3 regions of the Dorea sp. OM07-5 genome follow, and region 1 is predicted to be linked to each of the others. Evidence: riboswitches for the same ligand, from Rfam matches in the RefSeq annotation. Region 1 holds a riboswitch; each other region holds the start of a gene.
The links. Region 1 has a riboswitch for thiamine pyrophosphate ahead of thiC (phosphomethylpyrimidine synthase ThiC). Riboswitches for the same ligand answer to the same signal wherever they lie in the genome.
Positions count from the first base shown of each region.

Region 2: it holds a riboswitch for thiamine pyrophosphate, as region 1 does, so the genes downstream of both, DXC04_RS00595 (energy-coupled thiamine transporter ThiT) here and thiC (phosphomethylpyrimidine synthase ThiC) in region 1, are expected to answer to the same signal.
Region 3: it holds a riboswitch for thiamine pyrophosphate, as region 1 does, so the genes downstream of both, thiS (sulfur carrier protein ThiS) here and thiC (phosphomethylpyrimidine synthase ThiC) in region 1, are expected to answer to the same signal.

Region 1 covers NZ_QUKZ01000011.1:75,429-78,710, reverse strand. The annotation lists gene thiC (phosphomethylpyrimidine synthase ThiC) at 1-1,082, opposite strand, end outside; TPP riboswitch at 1,213-1,324, opposite strand; gene DXC04_RS11185 (ABC-F family ATP-binding cassette domain-containing protein) at 1,365-2,921, opposite strand; gene DXC04_RS11180 (hypothetical protein) at 2,932-3,141, opposite strand; gene aspS (aspartate--tRNA ligase) at 3,149-3,282, opposite strand, start outside.
Region 2 covers NZ_QUKZ01000001.1:114,943-118,224, reverse strand. The annotation lists gene DXC04_RS00600 (4-hydroxybutyrate dehydrogenase) at 1-771, opposite strand, end outside; gene DXC04_RS00595 (energy-coupled thiamine transporter ThiT) at 865-1,569, opposite strand; TPP riboswitch at 1,613-1,718, opposite strand; gene DXC04_RS00590 (GNAT family N-acetyltransferase) at 2,268-2,681, opposite strand; gene DXC04_RS00585 (helix-turn-helix domain-containing protein) at 2,863-3,078, opposite strand; gene DXC04_RS00580 (hypothetical protein) at 3,193-3,282, shown strand, end outside.
Region 3 covers NZ_QUKZ01000006.1:155,123-158,404, reverse strand. The annotation lists gene DXC04_RS07810 (thiazole synthase) at 1-215, opposite strand, end outside; gene thiF (sulfur carrier protein ThiS adenylyltransferase ThiF) at 248-904, opposite strand; gene thiS (sulfur carrier protein ThiS) at 1,041-1,238, opposite strand; TPP riboswitch at 1,386-1,493, opposite strand; gene DXC04_RS07795 (thiamine pyrophosphate-dependent enzyme) at 1,556-2,488, opposite strand; gene porA (hypothetical protein) at 2,506-3,282, opposite strand, start outside.

The DNA.
Region 1 (3,282 bases):
TTGGCAATATCAGCCGCATGTGCTGCGATCTTGGAAGCAATGATTCCCTGTTTTACATCATCAACATTCGGAAGTGCCAGATGTTCTGCCGGTGTTACATAACAGAGGAATGCAGCTCCGTTCATAGCAGCCACAGCGCCACCGATAGCGGCAGTAATGTGATCATATCCCGGTGCGATGTCTGTAACGAGAGGTCCTAATACATAGAACGGTGCTCCCATACAAATACTCTTCTGCACCTGCATATTTGCTGCAACCTGATCAAGCGGCACATGTCCCGGTCCCTCTACCATAACCTGGACATTGTGATCCCATGCACGCTTTGTCAGTTCGCCAAGGCGTACCAGTTCTTCGATCTGGCATACATCCGTTGCGTCTGCCAGACATCCCGGTCTGCATGCATCTCCCAGAGAAATTGTAACATCATACTCTTCGCAGATGTCCAGGATCTCATCATAATATTCGTAGAACGGGTTTTCTTCTCCAGTCATGCACATCCACGCAAATACAAGACTTCCACCACGGCTTACAATGTTCATTTTTCTCTTATGCTTTTTGATCTGCTCAATCGTTTTTCTTGTGATTCCGCAGTGCAGCGTTACAAAATCCACTCCGTCTTCTGCATGCATACGGATAACATCTACAAAATCTTTTGCTGATAAAGTAGCAAGGTCTCTCTGATAATGGATCACACTGTCATATACCGGAACTGTACCGATCATAACCGGACATTCACTTGTCAGTTTGCGGCGGAATGGCTGCGTATTTCCGTGGCTGGACAGATCCATGATCGCCTCTGCGCCAAGATTTACCGCACTCATGACCTTTTCCATCTCAATGTCATAGTCTTTACAGTCTCTGGAAACGCCAAGATTGACATTAATCTTTGTACGGAGCATACTTCCTACCCCTTCCGGATCCAGACAGGTATGATTCTTGTTTGCACAGATCGCTACCTTTCCTTCAGCAACCAGTTTCTGTAATTCTTCTACTGTCATCTTTTCTTTTTCTGCAACTTTTTCCAGTTCTGGTGTAACAATTCCCTTTCTTGCCGCATCCATCTGTGTTGTGTAATTTCTCATTGGATCATCCTCCTGTAAATAAAATCTTTTTTCTGCCATGTAAGCATGGCGCATTTTCCTATTCCATAAAAAAAACGCTTCTGCCACCGCAAAAAACGTTTTCGTATAAAAAGAGATGCGCAGGCATCTCTTCTCTTCCGTAATTCTTCCCTACGTTGGCATTATCCAAATCAGGTTATAGGTCGAAACAAATTATAGTTTCCTCTCAGCCAGCTTTGTACCAGCTCCCTGTAACATTAAATTGTATATTTAATTATAGTTTTGCTCTCTGTAAATGTCAACCTAAAATATCTTCGTTGTCCATTTGCTCATGTCCCAGACTTCCTGCACGACATCTTTATAAAATTCCGGTTCATGACAGATTAAAAGAATACTTCCTCGGTATTCCTGAAGCGCTTTTTTCAGTGCATCCTTGGCGTCTACGTCCAGATGATTGGTCGGCTCATCCAGAAGCAGAAAATTCGTGTCACGGTTGATCAGTTTACAAAGACGGACTTTCGCCTGTTCTCCACCACTCAAAACACGGACCTGACTTTCGATATGCTTTGTCGTAAGCCCGCATTTTGCAAGCGCAGAACGCACTTCATACTGTGTAAAAGACGGAAATTCTTCCCATAACTCTTCGATACAGGTATTTTTATTCTCCCCTTTTACTTCCTGTTCAAAATATCCAAGTTCCAGATTCTCTCCCAGTTCACATTCCCCTTTCAGAGAAGGAAGCAGTCCGAGAATACTTTTAAGAAGTGTTGTCTTTCCAATTCCGTTCGTTCCGACAAGAGCAATTTTCTGTCCCCGTTCCATCGAAAAATTCAGTTTTTTCGATAATGGTTTATCATAACCGATCACAAGATCTTTTGTCTCAAAAAGCATTTTTCCCGGCGTGCGTCCGTAACGGAAATGAAATTCCGGCTTCGGCTTTTCTGCCGCAAGCTCGATCACATCCATTTTATCCAGTTTTTTTTGTCTGGACATTGCCATATTTCTTGTCGATACACGCGCTTTATTCCGTGCCACAAAATCTTTCAACTCACTAATCTCCTGCTGCTGTCTGCGGTATGCTGCTTCCAGCTGTGCCTTCTTTACTGCATAAACTTCCTGAAAATGGTCATAATCGCCCACATAACGGTTCAGTTCCTGATTTTCCATATGATAAATAATATTCACCACATCATTGAGAAATGGGATATCGTGCGAGATCAGTATAAATGCATTTTCATATTCCTGCAAATAGCGTTTCAGCCATGCAATATGTTCTTCATCGAGATAATTAGTTGGCTCATCCAGAAGCAGAATGTCTGGTTTCTCCAGCAATAATTTTGCCAGCAGAACTTTGGTGCGCTGCCCGCCACTTAAGTCTGTAACATCACGGTCTAATCCAAGATCCAGAAGTCCCAGCGCTCTTGCCACTTCTTCTACCTTTGCATCAATTGTATAAAAATCATGCAAAGTCAGCTCATCCTGAATTGTTCCAAGTTCTTCCATTAATTCTGCCATCTGTGCATCATCTGCTGTGCCAAGCAGATCGCATATCTCATTCATGCGGATTTCTTTCTGCAGAAGACTGTCAAATGCAGATTTTAGAACTTCCCGGATTGTCATGCCTTTTTTCAGCACCGCATGCTGATCCAGATATCCTGCATGTACGTTTTTCGACCATTCTACTTTTCCTTCATCCGGCGTCAGTTTTCCAGTCACAATGTTCATGAATGTAGACTTTCCTTCTCCATTGGCTCCTACCAGCCCGATATGTTCACCTTTTAATAACCGAAAAGAAACATCTGAGAAAATGGCTCTGTCTCCAAAGCCATGTGTCAGATGTTCCACGTTTAATATACTCATAGAAAATCTCCTACCCCTCCAGCAGCATTGCGATCGCTGCCGGGTCTTCCTCAGCCGAAGCCTGCACGCACAGCAGTACGTCCTGGACATACGACTGTGCGAAATCAAGCGAGCCGGCAATTTCTATTATTGTTTTGCCTTCTTTATATAATGCAAGAATCTGTTCGATTTCTTTTATCTTCTCTCTGAGTGTTTCATCAGCAATAGATGGATGTTCCATATACTCTCTACTCCTGTTCCTGGGCATTTTCTTCCACTTCAAGTCCCAGCTCATCTAACTGCTTTGCATCAACCGGTGACGGAGCTTCTGTCATAAGATCAGATGCGTCTTTTACTTTCGGAAATGCGATCACATCACGGA
Region 2 (3,282 bases), on a different contig from region 1:
ATAGGACATGGCATGCACCATTCCAGTTCCGGCATTGCCAAATGCAACACCTGCCAGATTACTTGCCACAAGAAAATCTTCCAGCAGCTCCATCCGGTATTCTTTTCCATGAGCGATAATCTCACGGAATCCATGCACGATCATCTCCATTGCTTTCTCGCTGAACATCTCCGTGTAGAGGTTCGCTTTTGGTGATACAAAAGATTCAATCGCATGGATAAATGCATCGATCGCGCTGGTTGCGAAGAACTCATATGGAAGCTCACGCAAAAGTTCCGGGATCAGCACTGCCTCATCTGCATAAATCTCGTCTACGGCGAGTCCTAATTTGCTGTGGATCGAAGTAATCTCTGTAATGGAGACATTGGACACTTCCGATCCTGCGCCACAGGTTGTCGGCACTGCAAGAAGTGTGCGCACTTTGCGAAGCGGTACTTCTTTCCGATAATAGCTCTCTGCTTTCGCTTTCCCGTCCAGTACAAGAATCTTCGCCATATCAATGACAGCTCCACCGCCGATAGCAATGATTCTCTTATAATCTCCCTGACGGAAATCCTCAAGCAGTGCATCGATCATTACATCTGTCGGCTCACCGCTGCCATATTTGCTCTTGTATTCTACATGTGCTTTCAGATTCAGCGGTGCAAAACAGGTCTCGTAAATCCGTTTTGTCGCGAGAATGAAATCATCCGCTCCGATGTTGTATGCTTCCACGAAGCTTTTCACATCATCATATTTCTCGATCACTGATTTCTGCTGAAATAATTTCATGACTGTTATCCTCCTGTTGTTTTTCTTCTTTTTAAGCTTATTCTTAGCCTTCCTTCGTAAGCTCCAACTTGCTTTTACCTGCCGTTAAGCTTACTACGCCGTCGCAATCCGCTTAATCTGCGCAAGTGCTTTCTTTACTGCCGGGATAGAAATAACGAGCACAGTCAGTACACCTTCTGCAAGCAGATAACTATAGTTATACACAATCGGATATACACTCTTCAATGCCTGTGGAAAATTTTCCGGCATATAACTCATCCAATATAGATAGCCACCCAACGCATGAAATGCTCCTCTTGCAAGAACTGCGGCAATATATCCTTTGAGCAGTCCATTGGAACTCTTCGCAAAAAAGCCGGCAACTCCAAGTGCTGCAAAAGCAAGAATATAATCACAGCATACCTGGAAGAAAGAAAGTACATATGGCTCCTGGATAAACTGTAAGATTCCATAAGTTAAACCTACTAAAATACCCGTCTGTACACCGTACCAGTTTGCAACCAGTACAATAAATAACATACTGCACAACGTGACACTTCCGCCCCATGGCAGAGAAAAGATTTTCAAATAAGAAGTCACCACTGCAAGCGCAATTGCCATTGCACAAAATACAAGCTGATTGGTTCCCACCGCTATGCCGATACCTTTCTTTGCTTTACTTCCATTGTCATTCACATTCTGCGTACCTTTCCGCGCAAACATTGATCCAAGCAGGAACAAAATAACTCCCACCACAATACAAGTTACATATCCGGCAGTCGTCAGACCACCTTCACTGTTTACTAACATTTGAAACACAAAAAAATCCTCCTGTATCTTCGACTGAAGACGAAGGAGGGTTCTGTAATATCTAATACATCCCTACGATGGCATTATCCATATCAGGTTCCGGGTCGAAGTTTCTAAACTTCCTCTCAGCCTATACATAAGCTCCCCTTGTCATCACTCTTTTACTCGTTAATTCATCTACTGTAACTATACTGGATAGTTACAGTCTTAACACAGTTAATGATACTCGCCCCACCAACAGATGTCAAGAAATTGCAATTATAAATCATGCAAGTATGACGCATTTTTCCCATCACCATAAGCTACAGAACTTGCCACCGGCAACTTTCTCCGGATGCCATAGCAAAAAAAATCTCAAAGCAATAAGCTTTGAGATTCATCTTAATCGGAGTGACAGGATTTGAACCTGCGACCTCTACGGTCAACGAACAACGTATTTACGGGCTTTGTAAGGGGTATTTAAGAATCCCAACCAAAAGCCAACCAATGACAAATATAAACAAGCGACCTAAACGGTCAGAAAGGAAAACTTGTATATCCGTTTGTTCTAAAAGTTTATTAAATTCAATAGATTAGCTAAAAAACACTAGCCATAGGTGTTCCCTGTGGCTAATTTCCGCCATTGTGCCAAGCAAGATTATGTACTTAATTTTGACAAACTGGAAGTTGTCGAGTTTTATATATTGACCAAAAGTTTGATTTAAGAACTATAAGACTTTTTTCAAATAATATCTATAATGCTTTTCTGGACAATTTTCTAATATACCAAATACAATATACCCTTGCTTCTCATAAAATTCTTTGGCTTGAAAATCAAATGTATCAAGATGAATAAGTTTAGCACCTTTTGATTTAGCATCATTTTCAACTTCTTCTAAAAGTAAGCTACCAAGTTTTTTCCCTCTATAACTAGAATCGACCCACAATGTATCAACATAAACTACATTCCAACAATACATCCTTGCTACAATACCAGCAACAATCTTATCATCCTTACCGATTTTCTTGCTTAAATCTATGAAATTTTCTTTCTGTTTAGCCTCAACCTGAGATAGATTATATTCCACCAGTCTTTCAATAATATAATCCTGTTCTTTCTTTGAACATACATCAATTTTCATAATATAATTTCCTTTCATATAATAAATCGGATTTGTCCAGATTTACAAATTCTATTTGCTTAACTTTCACTACTCACAGTATAATTCGATTTTATAAAATACACAAGTAAAAAGGTATGAGAGACTTTCACACCTCCGCATACCCTTTTATCCATTCCATGCCAATAACAGCAACAGCTCGTTATTCTTTTACATAACAAATCAATTCGCCAACTTCACAATCAAAATAATCACATAACTTACAAATCAAATTTGCATCCAGCCTTTGAAATTCATTTCTGCAATATCTGTTAAAATTTGACCTCGGAATATCCAACTCTTTGCAAATGGTATTCTTACTGATATCCCGTTCTTTCAACAGTTCTTCTATCCTTAACTCTAAATGTCCATAATTCATATGCATCACCCCTACACAAAGTATATTTAATAAATCTTTATGTAGTAATTCACTATACAGCGAGGTACTATATAGTTATCCCCTTAGGGATTTAAGAAAGAGAGGTGCATACACATGAAAATAAAAGTCATAACTACATTTTTATTGTTCTGTCTAATTGCCGGAATCTGCTATTACATCAGTCTGCCCGATTACCATGTCCGT
Region 3 (3,282 bases), on a different contig from region 1:
GATGTATTCGGAAGTAATGTTACATTGTCCGGAATATAATCCAGAATATTTGCCAGTCCGCCTTCATTTGCGCGGCGAAGCGCCAGTGTAATGATCTGCGCATCTGCTTTTTCAATGCATGCTTTTACAAGATCCAGTAAAAATTTTCCTGATCCTAAAATAAATCTGGATGTAAATGTGTGTCCTCCCAGACTCCATGTGTCTTTTGTACTCATATGTTTGTCCTCTTTTCTTATTATTTTTTGATTTATATCTCTTCCTCACCAAGAAGCAAGCGTGTGATCATATTTGCTTCATGGGCAGCGCAGATTGCAACTCTTGGCGCCATCAGTCCATTTCCATAACCTGGCTCTGTCACACGGTCACCACACAGGTAAAAGTTCTTCATCAGATGTTCTGTGCGAATTGTATTACTGCTCCCATAGCCTGCCATTCCGGTTGCCGATACCAGTTTCTTTTTCGGAAAATGCTGTAGAATTCCATTTACCAGCATTGCTTTTGCTTCTGGATTATCAAACGCTTCGCATACAATTCCTGCATCTTCAAAAAGAGAAATCAGATTCTCTTCTGTCACTTTCACGCAGTCTGTCCGGATATCAAGATATGGATTGATTTTCAAAAGCAGCGATTTCAACGCATCGGTTTTATACATTCCAAGATGTTCCATAAAGTACTGCTGCCGGTTCAGATTCGTAATATCCACTACATCAAAATCAATCAAGTGCAAATGCCCGACACCAATTCTTGCAAGTGCATACGCCACATTTGATCCAAGCCCTCCAAGTCCGGCAATTGTCACATGTCCGGCAGATAATTTTTTCTGGATCTCCGGCGAATGACGTTCTTCCAACGCCGCCTGGATCTCTTCTTTTGTTAATGTCTTTGTTGTCTGTCCTTCCATCATTTTCTCCTTTATGTCATTAACTTCCTGGCTCATCTCTTTTTGGTCCGGAACTTCTTTTTCCTCATCGGTTTCCTCACGCAACTGTCATAATCCCTGTGCTCATCTCTTTCTGTCCCGGACTACTCTTTCTTCCGCTTTAGCCTCCTCCGACAAATGTCACAACTTCCAGACGATCACCGTCTTTCAACATCGTATCGGAATATTCATATTTCGGAAGAATATCTCCATTTAACTCTACCGCAATCCTTTTCATCTGATATCCTGCGTTTTCTAGATAAGCAGCAACAGATATTGACTGTTTCATCTGAATCTCTTTTCCATTTACTGTGATCATTTCACTACACCTCCTTTTAATCTTAGAAAAAAAGAGTTCACAAAGAAACGTACCCGCGGTGGTGCGCCCCTTCATGAACTCTTGTTCACTCTCAATCTTTTATACCTGTTAATAACAAAAACGGAAGATACCAAAGTATCTTCCGCTCATAGCATATTCCTTGCGTTCCTACGTTGGCATTATCCAAATCAGGTATATGGGTCGAAGTTTTAAACTTCCTCTCAGCCTATCACATAAGCTCCCCGGTTCTATTTGATTGTTCCTCTCCAGTATAAATGTATTTCACAAATCTGTCAAATATATTTTATATCACATCCTTATCTGGAGCATCTGAACTGAAGTTCTTCCCATCTTCTGTCTACTTCTTTCTGGAAAGCCTCTAACAGATACTCATTGCCTTTCTTGAAAAGATGTTTGAATCTTCCCTGTGGTCTTAAGAAATCTTCGATTGGGAGTTTCTTCTTCGGCTCATAGTTCAGAATCCATTTTCCTTCTACGACCTCAAATAACGGCCAGTAGCATGTCTCTACACCAAGTTTGCAAATCTCCATAATATCCGGCGTATTGTATCTCCATCCACGCGGACATGGTGCCATAATATTTAAGAAAGCAGCGCCTGGTGTATAAATCGCTTTTTCGGATTTGATATGCAGATCTTTAAAGTTCTGTACAAACGTTGTCTGTGCCACATACGGAATATCATGCGCAGCAATTACAGATGCAAGATCTTTTCTGTTCTGTGGTTTTCCGTTACTCTCGCTTCCTACCGGTGTAGTTGTTGTATCTGCATACATCGGTGTTGCAGAAGAACGTTGGATGCCGGTATTCATGTAAGCACCGTTGTCATAACAGACATATACCAGATCCTGATTTCTCTCCATTGCTCCGGACAGTGACTGCAGACCAATATCATAAGTACCGCCGTCACCACCAAATGTGATAAATTTGTATGTTTCGTCTAATTTTCCTTTTCGTTTTAATGCTTTGTAAGCACCTTCCACACCACTCATGGTTGCGCCTGCATTTTCAAATGCATTATGAATGTAGCTATCTTCCCATGCTGTGTATGGGTATGTAAATGTGGATACTTCCAGACATCCTGTTGCATTTCCGATGACTGCTTTATCACCTTCATGAAGACCGCGCAGTACATTACGAACTGCGATTGTTCCGCCACATCCGGCACACATTCTGTGTCCTGGCGCCAGGCGCTCTGATTTATTCATTGTCTCTTTAAAATTATAACTCATCTTCTCTACGGCCCTCCTTATTCTCTAATTCCAAGATAGCGGTAGGTTTCTCCTGCATCGCCATCTGCGATCATCTGTTTCAGGGCTTCAAATACGCCTTCCATGTCTTCTACGCGCACGTCACGTCCGCCAAGACCGTAGATGTAATTCACTGCCAGCGCATCTGCTTTTGCGCGGTATAATGCACTCATCACATCTGCACCTAACGGTCCGCCATGGTTCGTATAGCTTTCTGCACGGTCCATAATTGCAACTGCTTTCACATTTTTGAGCGTCTCCGCGATCTCATCAGCCGGAAATGGGCGGAACAGACGGATCTTCACAAGTCCGACTTTCTCTCCCTGTTCTCTTAAGCGGTCAATTGCATCTTTTGTTGTTCCTGCTGCAGAACCGATCATTACAACTGCACGTTCAGCATCTTCCATGCAGTAAGATTCAAACAGACCATATTCACGTCCGGATACTTTCGCAAATTCCTTTGCAACCTCCTCTACAACTGCTGGTACATGTTTCATGCCTTCTGCCTGCGAGCGTTTTGCTTCCATATAATAATCTGTGATCGCATATGGACCAACTGCCATCGGGCATTCCGGATTCAGAAGATAATTTTCCGGTTCATATTCTCCAACGAAATTCTTTACCTCTGCGTCATCCAGTAATTCGATATTTTCTACTGCATGACTGGTGATAAATCCATCCTGACAGATCATGATCGGCAGTCTGACATCTGCATGTTCGGAAATGCGATATGCCTGCACCATGTTGTCATATGCTTCCTGATTATTTTCTGCGTA